DNA from 2 places in the Pseudomonas sp. R151218B TE3479 genome. Region 1 is predicted to be linked to the other one. Evidence: predicted binding sites of a transcription regulator. Region 1 holds the regulator's gene; the other holds the start of a gene.
The links. Region 1 encodes sigma-54, which starts transcription at its own class of promoters, with help from an activator protein. Its sites were predicted from a motif close to ANTGGCATNNANNTTGCTNT; they were not measured.
Positions count from the first base shown of each region.

Region 2: AB7M32_RS12150 (flagellar basal body rod protein FlgF) is a predicted target of sigma-54. The motif match lies at 5,075-5,094, and genes of this name have one in related genera.

Region 1 is NZ_JBRJHV010000001.1:2,017,037-2,024,269, forward strand. It holds gene AB7M32_RS08875 (superoxide dismutase) at 1-498, shown strand, start outside; gene AB7M32_RS08880 (ZIP family metal transporter) at 518-1,408, shown strand; gene AB7M32_RS08885 (HPr family phosphocarrier protein) at 1,591-1,866, opposite strand; gene rapZ (RNase adapter RapZ) at 1,882-2,739, opposite strand; gene ptsN (PTS IIA-like nitrogen regulatory protein PtsN) at 2,742-3,206, opposite strand; gene hpf (ribosome hibernation-promoting factor, HPF/YfiA family) at 3,219-3,527, opposite strand; gene AB7M32_RS08905 (RNA polymerase factor sigma-54) at 3,604-5,097, opposite strand; gene lptB (LPS export ABC transporter ATP-binding protein) at 5,262-5,987, opposite strand; gene lptA (lipopolysaccharide transport periplasmic protein LptA) at 5,987-6,532, opposite strand; gene lptC (LPS export ABC transporter periplasmic protein LptC) at 6,519-7,088, opposite strand; gene AB7M32_RS08925 (KdsC family phosphatase) at 7,096-7,233, opposite strand, start outside.
Region 2 is NZ_JBRJHV010000001.1:2,709,740-2,716,972, reverse strand. It holds gene flgK (flagellar hook-associated protein FlgK) at 1-239, opposite strand, end outside; gene flgJ (flagellar assembly peptidoglycan hydrolase FlgJ) at 250-1,551, opposite strand; gene AB7M32_RS12165 (flagellar basal body P-ring protein FlgI) at 1,566-2,636, opposite strand; gene flgH (flagellar basal body L-ring protein FlgH) at 2,682-3,377, opposite strand; gene flgG (flagellar basal-body rod protein FlgG) at 3,448-4,233, opposite strand; gene AB7M32_RS12150 (flagellar basal body rod protein FlgF) at 4,283-5,020, opposite strand; gene AB7M32_RS12145 (sigma-54-dependent transcriptional regulator) at 5,358-6,917, opposite strand.

The DNA of each region.
Region 1 (7,233 bases):
GTGGACGGCACCGAATACGCCGGATGGCCCGTCGAAAAACTGGTGTCCAGCGTGGAGCAGTTGCCGTCAAGCCTGAAGGCTGCGGTGATCAACCAGGGTGGTGGCCACGCCAATCATTCGTTGTTCTGGGAGGTGATGACGCCCCAGGGCGGCGGCCTGCCCGAGGGTGCCCTGGCGGCGGCGATCGATGCGCAACTGGGCGGTATCGAACGTTTCAAGGAAGCTTTCACCAAAGCGGCATTGACCCGTTTCGGCAGCGGCTGGGCCTGGTTGAGCGTGACCCCGCAAAAGACCTTGGTGGTGGAGAGCAGCGGCAACCAGGACAGTCCGCTGATGAATGGCAACACGCCGATTCTTGGCCTGGACGTCTGGGAGCACGCCTATTACCTGCGCTACCAGAACCGTCGTCCGGAATACATCAGCGCCTTCTACAACGTGATCAATTGGCCTGAAGTCGCCCGGCGCTATCAAGCGGCGCTGGCGTCGAGTCCTTCATGAACACCCTCCAAGGCTGACTATGGATACTCAAACACTGGCGATTGGAAGCGGACGGATGTTCCGCTATGCCTTGGGGTCATTGCTGCTGTTGGCCGGGATGACGTTGTTGGCGGCCCAGGGTCTGGCGTGGCTGGACCTGGAGCCCAGGCTGTTGCGAGCCCTTCAGGGCGGCGGACTTTGTGCCTTGGGCACGGCGCTGGGGGCGGTGCCGGTGCTGGTCATCCGGCGCATGCCCCAGGCCGTGAGCGATTCGCTGCTGGGCTTCGGTGCCGGGGTGATGCTCGCTGCCACGGCGTTTTCGCTGATCGTGCCGGGCATTGCCGCGGCCGAGCAGTTGGGATTCACGCCTTGGGCGGCCAGCGGCCTTATCTGCTTTGGCATTCTGTCGGGGGCATTCGGGCTGTACCTGGTGGACCGCAAGGTCTCGGCCAGCCCCGAAAGGCTGGTGGCGGCGCCAGGACGTCCGATCATTGCGCCGCGGATCTGGTTGTTCGTGTTCGCCATCATCGCCCACAACATTCCAGAAGGCATGGCGGTGGGCGTGTCGGCGGGCGGCGGCATGCCGGATGCCGACAGCCTGGCGATGGGCATCGCCTTGCAGGATGTCCCCGAAGGGCTGGTGATCGCGTTGGTGCTGGCCACGGCGGGCATGTCGCGGGTCAAGGCATTTCTGATTGGCGCGGCGTCAGGGCTGGTCGAACCCGTGTTCGCGCTGCTGTGCGCCTGGTTGGTGAGCCTGGCCGAGATGCTCTTGCCCCTGGGCCTGGCGTTGGCGGCTGGGGCGATGCTGCTGGTGGTGACCCACGAGGTCATTCCCGAATCCCGCCGCAATGGTCACGAGAAACTGGCGAGCCTGGGGTTGTTGGTGGGGTTTTGTCTGATGATGGTGCTGGATACGGCGTTGGCGTGACAGGGGGAATCTGTGGGACAGGGATCAATCTGTGGGAAGGAGCCATCTGTGGCGAGGGGATAAATCCCCGCTGGGCTGCGAAGCAGCCCTGATTATCTGTCACCGCCGAGCATCAGGTCGACTAAGCTCTTTTTGGGGCTGCTTCGCAGCCCAGCGGGGATAAATCCCCTCGCCACAGGGGGTTATTCGCCTTCGTCGAAGTAGTTGTTGATGAGCGCCACCAGCGCATCCATCGCTTCCTGCGCCTGCTCCCCTTCGGTGCTCAGGTGGATCTTGGTGCCCTTGCCGGCGGCGAGCATCATCATCGCCATGATGCTTTTACCGTCGACCGTACTCTCGGGCGTACGTCCGACCCTGATCGTGGTATCCGGAAACTTCCCCGCCACACCTACAAATTTCGCCGACGCTCGGGCATGCAAACCCAGCTTGTTGATGATTTCAATTTCCTGAGCAGGCATCGCGGTGTGAATCCTTTAGCTGAGGTCGCGGTGGCGAACCTGGACATTCTTCAGGGATTGTTGCAGGAGCTGACCCAGGCGTTCGGTCAGGTAGACGGAGCGGTGGTGACCGCCGGTACAGCCGATGGCGATCGTGACATAGGCGCGGTTGCTCGCGGCAAAGCGGGGTAGCCATTTGAGCAGGTAGCTGGAGATGTCCTGGTACATTTCCTCGACGTCCGGCTGTGCGGCCAGGTAGTCGATCACCGGTTGATCAAGCCCGGACTGCTCGCGCAGTTCCGGTTTCCAATAAGGGTTGGGCAGGCAACGCACATCGAACACCAGGTCGGCGTCTACCGGCATGCCACGCTTGAAGCCGAACGACTCCACCAGGAACGCCGTGCCCGGCTCCGGTTGGTTCAGCAGGCGCAGCTTGATGGTGTCGCGCAACTGATACAGGTTCAGGTGCGTGGTGTTGACCTTCAGATCCGCCAGGTCGGCGATCGGCCCCAACAGCTGGCTTTCATCCTCTATGGCTTCGGCCAGGGAGCGGTTGGCGTTGCTCAGCGGGTGACGCCGGCGGGTTTCGGAAAAACGCTTGAGCAGCGTCTCCTCATCGGCGTCCAGGTACAACACATCGCATTGAATATGCCGGCTGCGTACTTCCTCGAGCAACTCAGGGAAGCGCGACAGGTGGCTCGGCAGGTTGCGCGCATCGATGGACACCGCCACCAGCGGCTGCGCCAGCTCGGTGTGGATCAGGGCGCGCTCGGCCAATTCCGGCAGCAGGCCGGCGGGCAGGTTGTCGATGCAATAGTAGCCGCTGTCCTCAAGCACGTTGAGGGCCGTGCTTTTACCGGAGCCGGAGCGGCCACTGACGATGATCATGCGCATGTTTAATGACCGTTCTGCTCGTCCAGGACCACCTGGTACAGAGCTTCGTTACTTGGCGCGCTGCGCAGTTTTTCGCGCACTTCCTTGCGGTCCAGCATGCTGGCGATCTGGCGCAGCAGCTCGAGGTGCGCATCGGTCGCCGCTTCCGGAACCAGCAATACGAACAGCAGGTCGACCGGGGCGCCGTCGATGGCGTCGAAATCTATGGGGGCTTCAAGGTGCAACAGTGCGCTGATTGGCGCGGTACAACCCTTGAGGCGGCAATGGGGAATGGCGATGCCGTTGCCAAAACCGGTGGAACCGAGTTTTTCACGGGCAACCAGCGCCTCGAAGACGTCCTGCATTCCCAGATCTGGCACCTCGCGGTGGATCAGGTTGGCAATGTGTTCGAGGGCTTTCTTTTTACTGCCGCCCGGCGCGTTCACTTCGGAACGGCCGGGGGTCAGGATGGTTTCTAGTCGGATCATGGATTGGGGGGGTTAACGACCGGTCGCGCCCTGGAGGAGGCTCTGGGTCTTTTCCTTATGCTTTTTGAGTTGGCGATCCAGCTTGTCGGTCAGCAGGTCAATCGCGGCATACATGTCTGTGTGCTCTGCGTTGGCGACCACTTCTCCGCCGGGGATATGCAGCGTGGCTTCGATTTTCTGCAGCAGCTTCTCGACGTTCATCGTGACTTGCACGTTGGTGATCTTGTCGAAATGCCTCTCCAACCGGTCGAGTTTTTCGCCGATGTAGGTGCGCAGGGGTTCGGTCACTTCCAGTTGGTGTCCACTGATGTTGACTTGCATACAGCTTCTCCTTCGTTGCCAGTGCATAAAGCGGCAGGCAGAAATGCCTGCCACTGGAACGCTGTGGCGTGGCCTGTTACATCAACCGCTTGCGTTCGCTCGAAGGCGCGATCCCGAGGGATTCGCGGTATTTGGCGACGGTACGGCGGGCCACCTGAATGCCTTGTGCCTCCAGTAAACCAGCGATCTTGCTGTCACTCAACGGCTTTTTCTGATTTTCCGCGGCCACCAGTTTTTTGATGATCGCGCGGATGGCCGTGGACGAGCATTCGCCGCCTTCGGAGGTGCTGACATGGCTGGAGAAAAAGTATTTCAATTCATAGATGCCCCGGGGGGTATGCATGAATTTCTGGGTGGTCACCCGGGAAATCGTCGACTCGTGCATGCCCACTGCCTCGGCAATGTCATGCAGGACCAACGGTTTCATCGCTTCGTCGCCGTACTCCAGGAAGCCGCGCTGATGCTCGACGATCTGGGTGGCCACCTTCATCAGGGTTTCGTTGCGGCTTTGCAGGCTCTTGATGAACCAGCGGGCTTCCTGCAACTGGTTGCGCATGAAGGTGTTGTCGGCGCTGGTGTCGGCGCGCTTGACGAAGCCGGCGTACTGGGCGTTGACCCGCAGCTTGGGCACCGACTCCTGGTTGAGCTCCACCAGCCAGCGATCGTTGTGCTTGCGCACGATCACGTCGGGCACCACGTACTCAGGCTCAGTGGATTCGATCTGCGAGCCGGGGCGCGGGTTGAGGCTCTGGACCAGCTCGATGACCTGGCGCAGCTCATCTTCCTTGAGCTTCATGCGCCGCATCAACTGGCTGTAGTCGCGACCGCCCAGCAGGTCGATGTAATCGGTGACCAAACGCTTGGCTTCGGCCAGCCATGGCGTCTTGGCAGGCAACTGGCGCAGTTGCAGCAGCAGGCACTCGCCCAGGTTGCGGGCGCCGATGCCGGCCGGTTCGAATTGCTGGATGCGATGGAGGACGGCTTCGATCTCGTCCAGCTCGATGTCGAGCTCGGGGTCGAAGGCCTCGAGGATTTCTTCGAGGGTCTCGTCCAGGTAGCCCTGGTTGTTGATGCAGTCGATCAGGGTTACTGCGATCAGGCGATCGGTGTCGGACATCGGCGCCAGGTTCAGTTGCCACAGCAGGTGGCTTTGCAGGCTTTCGCCGGCCGAGGTGCGGGTGGTGAAGTCCCACTCGTCGTCGTCGCTGCTGGGCAGGTTGCTGGCGCTGGTCTGGTAGACATCTTCCCAGGCCGTGTCCACGGGCAGCTCGTTGGGTATGCGCTCGTTCCATTCGCCATCCTCGAGGTTATCCACCGTCGGGGCGGCTTCCTGGTAGGACGGTTCCGGGATCTCGGTGTTGGTCTTCTGCTCGACGTTGTCGGCCAGCGGGTCGGTGTTATCGAAGTCGTCGCCTTCTTCCTGGCGTTCGAGCATCGGATTGGACTCCAGGGCCTCCTGGATTTCCTGTTGCAGGTCCAGGGTCGACAATTGGAGCAGGCGGATGGCCTGTTGCAGCTGCGGTGTCATCGTCAGCTGCTGGCCCATTCTCAAGACTAGCGATGGTTTCATGGCAGGGGCTTAACACCTTATTCGCCGGCGCACATGCGCCATCCACTACAGGGCGCCAGAGCGCCAAACTTAAGCAAATTATATGCCTGAAACTGAAGTGTTTGCCTAGAGCGTCGCCATAATAAAATTAAACGACGCCCGGGCAATTCGCCAGACACGTGTGCTTACAGACGGAACTCATGGCCCAGGTACACTTCCTTGACCAGGTCGTTGGCCAGGATCGCGGCTGAGTCACCTTCGGCGATCAGTTGGCCGTCATTGACAATGTAGGCGGTTTCGCAGATATCCAAGGTCTCGCGCACGTTGTGGTCGGTGATCAGCACGCCGATGCCCTTGGCCTTGAGGTGATGGATGATCTGCTTGATGTCGCCCACCGAGATCGGGTCCACACCGGCGAACGGTTCGTCGAGCAGGATGAACTTCGGTGCGGTGGCCAGGGCGCGGGCGATTTCCACACGGCGCCGTTCGCCACCCGACAGGCTCATGCCCAGGTTGTCGCGAATGTGGCTGATGTGGAATTCCTGCAGCAGGCTTTCCAGTTCCTGGCGACGACCGGCCTTGTCGAGCTCCTTGCGGGTCTCGAGGATCGCCATGATGTTGTCGGCAACCGACAGTTTGCGGAAGATCGACGCTTCTTGCGGCAAATAGCCGATGCCGGCCTTCGCCCGGCCGTGCATCGGCTGGTGGCTGACATCCAGGTCGTCGATCAGCACGCGACCCTGATCGGCCTGGACCAGGCCGACGATCATATAGAAGCAGGTGGTCTTGCCCGCGCCATTGGGGCCGAGCAGGCCGACGATCTGGCCGCTGTCGATGGACAGGCTGACATCACGCACGACTTGCCGGCCCTTGTAGCTCTTGGCCAAGTGCTGGGCTTTCAGAGTTGCCATTACTGGGCCTTCTGCTCGGTTTTCTTTTTAGGCTGGATCACCATATCGATCCGCGGGCGCTGCTCGGTCACCTTGCTGCCGGTGGCGCGGCCGGCGCTGGCGAGTTTCTTGTTGGTGTCGTAGACGATTTTCTCGCCCTGGGTGACGTTGTTGTCCTTGTCGACGACCTTGGCACGGTCGATCAGGACCACGCGATCCTGGGAGGCGTGGTATTGGATGGTCACCCCGTAGCCCTGTACTGGCTTGGTGTCGCCCGCAGTCTGCATCTGCTCGAAGTAAGCCAGGTTGCCCACCGAGGTCACCACGTCGATGTCGCCGGACTGGGTGCGGGTGATGGTCACGGTGTTGCCGGTGACCTTCATCGAGCCCTGGGTGATGATCACGTCGCCTTTATAGGTGGCGACGCCATTCTTGTCGTCGAGTTGGGCGTCATCGGCCTGGATGCGGATCGGTTGGTTGCGATCGTCGGGAAGAGCCCAGGCGCTCGCGCTTCCCAGTGCTGCGCCCAGACTGAGCAAAATAGGGAGGGTTTTAGCGAGCTTCATACTGTCCTCTTACGTTCGATAGCAGGTGTATCCTGCTTTCCTTCAAATACGCTTTCATTCCCGTGCCGGTCGATACACCCCCGGCGCCGTCGATTCTAACGGGTTGCTCGGTCTGCGCATATTCTTGCTGTGGGAACACGGTCATGCGTGTGCTGGTGATGATGGTCGTGCGGTTTTTCTCGTCGGTTCGCGCGACGCGTACCGAGTCGATCAGTTCCACTTCAGTGCCGCCGGAATTGACTTCGGCGTGCTCGCTCTGCACGTGCCACGGGAATTCGGTGCCGCGGAACATGTTCAGGTCCGGCTTGGTGACCAGCGTAATGTCAGTGGCCTTTACGTGGTCAACCTTGTCGGCCGTCATCTCATACTGCACTTTGCCGTCGGGCAGGTACTGCAGGGTATGGGTGTTGGTCGCGTACCAGTCGATCCGTTCCTCGACCTGGGCCGCAGGCCGGTCGAGAAACCGTTCGGGGCTGATGTTCCAATAGCCCACCGCGGCGAAAATCGCCGCGATACAGGCAAACACCACAATGGTGCGAATCTTTTTGCTCAGCATAAATGGCTCACAGGTACGCGGCGTTGGCCGCTTCGAGGCGGCCCTGGGCGCGCAGGATCAGTTCACAGAATTCGCGTGCCGCACCTTCGCCGCCTCGCGCCGTGGTGATGCCGTGGGCATGCTCACGCACGAAGCTGGCCGCGTT
Region 2 (7,233 bases), 690 kb from region 1:
AGCGAGGTGGTGGTTTTCAGTTGCGCTTCAAGATACGAGTTATACACCCGGCGCACATCAGCCAGGGTCGTGCCGGAACCAATGAACACGTTGCCGTACTGGTTCGACGCCTTGGTGGTCTGCACGGTCTGCTGACGCGAATACCCAGCGGTATCGACGTTGGCGATGTTGTTACCCGTGGTCACCAGTGCGGTCTGGCTTGCGGACAGACCCGACATCCCGATATTGAGCAAACTCATGGTTCAGACCTTATAAAGTCGTGGTGGCACCAGCCGACGCGTAGTTTTGGTAACTCGTCATCTGCCGGGCTATGTTCGAAATCTTATTGGCGTAGTTCGGGTCGGTGGCGTAACCGGCCTTCTGCAACTCGCGTACAAACTGTTCGGGGTTATCGGCCGACTTCAGCACATCTTGATAGCGACTGTTGCTTTGCAGCAGGTTGACCAAGTCATGGAAACTGTCGCGGTACGAGGCATAGGAGCGGAACTCGGCCGTCTCCTTGACCATCGCGCCATTGCGGAATTCGCTGGTGATCGCCCGTGCCGAATCGCCCTTCCAGTTGGCGCTGGCCTTGATGCCGAACAGGTTATGACTGCTGCTGCCATCGGGCTGGCGCATCACCGACTTGCCCCAACCGGTTTCCAAGGCGGCCTGGGCCACCAGGTAGCGTGGATCGACACCGATGCGGTCGGCGGCTTCCTTGGCCATTGGCAGCATGGCGTTGACGAATTCATCCGCATCGCGGAAGGCCTTGCGCGCCGGTGCCAGCGGTGGCTGGGCCACGGCACGACCATAGACCTGCATGTCCCCTTTCGGCTCGGCAGCCTTGAGCGCGGCCAGCCAGTCACCGTTAGCCAGTTCGCCGGTGGCCGGCTTGACGGCGGCGATGGCGCGATCCGGCAGCAGGTTCTGCGCAGGGACATCGGCATTGGCCGAAGCCGAAGGCACCAGCCCGGCGAGCAAGCGGTCGGCCAGTTTCGGCGGCAGGGCCAGGCGACGCTGGTTGAGCAGCTCCATGTCGTTGCGGTGCACGCCCTCGGCCCCTTGCGGCGCGCTCACGGCCCGCGAAGCCCAGAGCGGACGCTGGCCGTTGCTGCGCGATAAAGGTCCGTCGGGCAGTGTCCCGGCGGCCACTGGCGTGGGTACCGGTGCCTTGGCGACCTTTTCCAGCGCCTCCTGCTGCTTGGCGGCCGACAACGTGGCGGCTTCGCCGGAAGCCAGCGGTTTGTTCTTGGACATCTGGCGCAACAGCACATCGGCCAGACCGATACCACCGCCTTCGCGGGACATGGAAACGGCCAACTGCTGGTCGTACATTTCCTGATATTGCTTGGCTTCCGGCGTGTTCATCGGGTTGTCCTTGCCCAAGGCCTCGGTGGCCGAACGCATGGACTTGAGCATTTCACCGAGGAACAGCGATTCGAATTCCTGCGCCACTTTACGCAGGTTGCCGTCGCTGTTCTTGTCGCCGACCTTGAGCTGGTTCAGGCGATTCAAGTCCGAGTAGGAACCTGAATCGCCGCTGATCAAGGCGCCTTTGCGCATATCCACCATGGCCGCGGTCCTTAAATCACGATCAGGTCGGCTTGCAACGCGCCGGCCTGCTTCAAGGCTTCAAGAATGGCCATCAAGTCGCCCGGCGCCGCGCCGACCTGGTTCACTGCCCGGACGATTTCATCCAGGGTCGTGCCCGGGCCGAACTTGAACATCGGCTTGGCTTCCTGCTCGGCATTGACCCGCGAACGCGGGACCACGGCGGTCTGACCGTTGGACAATGGCCCCGGCTGGCTGACGATCGGGTCTTCGGTGATGGTCACGGTCAGGCTGCCGTGGGTCACGGCGGCCGGGGAAACCTTGACGTTCTGGCCGATGACGATGGTGCCGGTGCGCGAATTGATGATGACCTTCGCCACCGCCTGGCCCGGATCGACCTCGAGGTTCTCCAGGATCGACAGATAGTCGACCCGTTGGCTCGGATCCAGCGGCGCGGTGACACGGATCGAGCCGCCGTCGATGGCCTGGGCCACGCCTGGGCCGAGCATGTCGTTGATCTTGTCGACGATGCGCTTGGCGGTGGTGAAGTCGGAACGGTTGAGGTTCAGCGTCAGGCTGTTGCCCTGGTTGAAACCGCTCGGCACCGCACGTTCCACCGACGCACCACCGGGGATGCGACCGGCCGACGGAACGTTGACGGTGATCTTCGAACCGTCGCGCCCCTCGGCATCGAAACCGCCTACCACCAGGTTGCCCTGGGCGATGGCGTAGACGTTGCCGTCGATACCCTTGAGCGGCGTCAGCAGCAACGTTCCGCCACGCAGGCTCTTGGAGTTACCGATGGACGAAACGGTGATATCCACTTGTTGACCGGGCTTGGCGAACGCCGGCAGATCGGCACTGACCGACACCGCCGCAACGTTCTTCAACTGCACATTGCCAGAGCCGGCCGGCACCTTGATGCCGAACTGCGACAGCATGTTGTTGAAGGTCTGCAGGGTGAATGGGGTCTGGGTGGTCTGGTCGCCAGTGCCGTTCAGGCCCACGACCAGGCCGTAGCCGATCAACTGGTTGGAACGCACACCGGAAATGCTGGCGATGTCCTTCAAACGCTCGGCCTGAGCGGTAAAGGCTGCGGACATCACCAGGGCACCGATCAACAGCTGCTTAAGATTCAACTGGGCCACCTAGAAAGGGAACTTCGGGCTGAGGAAGAAACGGTCGAACCAGCCTGGCTGACTCGCATCGGCAAAGGCACCGGTGCCCGAATAGGTGATGCGCGCATCGGCCACACGGGTGGACGAAACGGTGTTGTCAGTGGCGATGTCGTCGGCGCGAACCATGCCGGCGATGCGCACCAGTTCGTCACCGGTGTTGAGGGTCAGCCACTTCTCGCCGCGCACAACAATGATGCCGTTAGGCAACACATCGGCGACGGTCACGGTAATCGAGCCGGTCAGGCTGTTGCTCTGGCCGGACTTGCTGTCGCCCTTGCTGGCCCGGTCGGAACCGTAACCGGCGTTGAGGCTCAGGTCACCGCCGCCGATCGGGTTGTTGGTGGTCAGGCTGGAGCCGAACAACGAGGTCAGGCCGACGCTGGTCTCGCTGGTCTTGTCGATCTGCGAGTTGGCGTTCTTGCTGGCCTGCGTCCGCTCGTTCAGGGTGATGGTGATGATGTCACCGACCCGGAAGGCCTTGCGGTCGCTGTAGAGGTTCTGCTCGAAGCCGGCCTGGTAGATCGAGCCATTGTTGGCGGCAGCCGGCAACGGCGTGCGTGGCAACACCGGAGCGTAATACGGGTCATTGGGCCTGGGTGTCGGCGCGACACAGCCCGCGAGTGCGGTGATGCCACTCAGTGCCAGAACAGATACGAAGCGTTTCATGACCCTACCTCTTGGTGTTGCAGGCGACCCTGGGGCCGCCCTGTCTACGTAATGACGGGCGTTGTGACGATTACAGATTCTGCGTAACGAACGAGAGCATCTGGTCGGCGGTGGAGATCACCTTGGAGTTCATCTCGTAGGCACGCTGGGTGGTGATCATGTTGACCATCTCCTCGACGGTGCTCACGTTGGAGGTTTCCAGGGTGTTCTGCAGCGTGGTACCGAAACCGTTCAGGCCCGGGGTGCCGACTTGCGGCGCGCCGCTGGCGGCGGTCTCCATGAACAGGTTGTTGCCCACCGCTTGCAGGCCGGCCGGGTTGATGAAGTCAGCGGTCTGCAGGTTGCCGATCACCTGTGAGGCTGGGTTGCCCGCAATGGTGATGGACACGGTGCCGTCGCGGCCCACGGTGAAGGTCTGGGCATCGTTCGGAATGATGATCGCCGGCTCCAGGGCGAAACCACTGGCGTTGACGATCTGGCCATTGGAGTCGAGGTGGAACGTACCGTCACGGGTGTAGGAAGTGGTGCCGTCCGGCTGCAGGATCTGGAAGAAACCGCGACCGTCGATGGCCATGTCCAGCGGCTGCTCGGTGGTCTGCAGGCTGCCGGCGTTGAAGTTTTTCTGGGTGCCGACAATGCGTACACCGGTACCCACTTGCAGGCCCGACGGCAGTTCGCTGTCCTGGGTCGACTGGGCGCCAGGCTGGCGTTTTACCTGATAGAGCAGGTCCTGGAACTCGGCGCGATCACGTTTGAAACCCGTGGTCGAGACGTTCGCCAGGTTGTTGGAAATAGTAGAAAGGTTGGTGTCCTGGGCGGACAGACCTGTTTTGGCAACCCAAAGAGCCGGAAGCATTCGATTCTCCTCGTACGCCTGTTTTTCGGCGCAGCGCTGTAATTAATGATTAGATCTGCAAGACCCGAGCCATGGCTTCATCGCCTTCTTTGGCGGTGTTCATCATCTTGACGTGGAGCTCGAACTGCTTGGCCAGGGCCAGCACCGAAGTCATTTCATCCACGGCGTTGACGTTGCTCGCCTCCTGGAAACCCGACACCAACTGCACGTTGGCATCGATGGGCGCCGGCTGGCCGTCCTTGGTACGGATCGAACCGTCCAGGCCCTTGGTCATGTTCTTGAGGTCCGGGTTGACCAGCTTGATGCGGTCGACTTCAGCCATCACCCGCGGGCCTTCACCCATGGCGCGAATGCTGATGGTGCCGTCCTGGCCGATTTCGATTTTCTGCTCCGGCGGCACGGCGATCGGACCACCGTTACCCATCACCGGCATGCCGTTGCCGGCTCGCAGCACGCCCAAGGCGTCGACATTGAGGCTGCCGGTGCGCACGTAGCTTTCACCGCCGTCGGGGTTCTGCACAGCCATCCAGCCCGGCCCGCTCACCGCGACGTCGAGGTCACGACCGGTTTCCACCAGCGCGCCCGGAGTGAAGTCAGTAGCGGGACGCTCCGACAGGGCAAAGGCCCGCGCCGGAAAGCTGTCGCCGAACACCGGCATCGAGCGCGCCTGCTCCAGGTCTTTCTGAAAGCCATTGGTGGAGATGTTCGCCAGGTTGTTGGCATGGGCCCGCTGCGCCAGTGCGTTCTGGCTGGCGCCGGTCATTGCCACATAAAGGTACTTGTCCACTGTCGTTCCTCTGCATGCCGGACGTTTGCCGCCCACTGCTGTGTTGCACAGCCTTAAGCAATTTGCAGACCAACTTTTTTCTGGCGCCCCGCGCCCCGGCAAACAAGGGGTTTAGGATTGTGGAAGGGACTTTTGAAATGTATCGAAGACGAAAAACCGGCGGTGTCGTGCCGGTTGGTGGCAATGCTTGTCCTTCGATAACGGCCACTGCCGCCATCGCGAGCAAGCTCGCTTCCACAAGGTTATCTGGATGCCCACAAATCCAGTGAACACTGAAGATTCATGTGGGAGCGAGCTTGCTCGCGATGAGGTCCGTAAAAACGCAACAGATAAATAGCTATGACTCGGTTTTACCCACCTCATACTCCCGCAGTTTATTGGCAATGGTGGTATGGGAGACCCCCAACCGCTTGCCCAATTGCCGGCTGCTGGGATGATCGGTGTACAAGCGCTCCAGCACAGCTTTCTCGAAGCGTCCGACGATGTCGTCCAGCCCCCCCTCAAGGGAAAAATCGCCAAGGGGCTGACGCACACCGTAGTCCGGCAGACGGATATGCTCGGCCTTCACCTTCCCGCCGTCGCACAGGGAAACGGCCTGGAACAGCACGTTTTCCAGCTGTCGGACGTTGCCCGGCCAATGGTAGTGACTGAGGCGATCCATCGCCGCCGGGGCCAGCTTGGGCAGTGCACAACCGATCTGGCGGCTGGCCTGGTCGAGGAAATGTTCCACCAGCGGTTCCAGGCCATCGAGGCATTCGCGCAGGGGGGGAATGTGCAGGGAAAGCACGTTCAAGCGGTGGTACAAATCCTGACGGAATTCGCCCCGTGAACAGAGTTCGGACAAGTCGACCTGTGTCGCGCAGATCACCCTGACGTCCAGGTACACCTCTTCATCGCTGCCGACTCGGCGGAAGCAACCGTCCTGCAGGAAGCGCAGCAATTTCACTTGCAGGCGCGGGCTCATCTCCCCGACCCCGTCGAGGAACAGCGTTCCCCCCGCGGTCAGTTCCAGCAGGCCGAGCTTGCCTTCGGCCCGGGCGCCTTCGAAGGCCCCCGGCCCGTAGCCGAACAGTTCGGTCTCGGCCATGGACTCCGGCAGCCCGGCGCAGTTGAGCGCCATCAATGGCGATTGCCCGCGGGGGCTCGCCAGGTGACAAGCGCGCGCCAGCAACTCCTTGCCAGTGCCGGTTTCGCCCTCTATCAAGAGCGGCGCGTCCAGCGGGGCCATGCGCCGGGCCTCACGGACCACCGCCGCCATCACTTTCGAACTCTGGAAAATACTGTCGAATCCGCGCAACTCCTGCTTGCGCACGTTATAGATCCGCTCCCCCACTCGGTCGGCCCGGTGCAGTGTCAGTACCGCACCGGCCATGGCTTCGCTGTCGTCGTGTTCCGATTGCAGTGGCGCGATGTCCGCCAGGAACACATCGCCCTTGACCTTGACCCGCAGGCCATTGATGCGCGACTGGTTGGCGCGCACCAGTTCCGGCAAGTCGAAATCTTCTGCGTAACGGGACAGCGGAATGCCCGGCACCTCGTCGACACGCACCCCGAGCAACTGCGCCGCCGCCCGGTTGGCCGCGACGATGGAGCCCCCCATATCGATGGACAGCACCGGAAACTCCAAGGCGCCGAGCAAGGCGTTGAGTTCCATGTGCCGACGCTCGCTGGGCATCAGTCCTACGCGCTTGACGCCAAATACCCCGGCGATGCCTTCGAATTTCGGACGCAATGCCTGGAACTGGATGTTGATCAGGTTTGGGCAGTGCAGGTAGATCGCGTTGCCATGCTCACCACCGACCTCCCCTCGGGCGACGTTGATGCCGTACTCCACCAACAAGTTGAGGATGTCTCGCAGGATGCCGATGCGGTTCTGGCAGTGGACTTTGATGCGCATGGATAGGCCCGGGTGCGTATGAGATAGAAAGGCGCGCCATTCAAGCCCCGCGTGGCGAGGCCCACAAAGGTTTCTGCGTGGCAGCGCAAATAGTCGTCAAGATTATGTGACAGTTGTAGGCCGATTCCCACTGGGAAATCCCGAGAACATCATAGTCCGGCTCAATTCGTAACGAAAACTTTACAAATTTGACTTTCTTTCTCCTGACCCACCTTTGTCAGCGTGCTGCACATGCCGCTGCTTCGCGTTATCTCTATTGCATCGCTGGACATAACAACAAACACATCATCCCCCTGAGGGAAATCAGCAGGAGAGC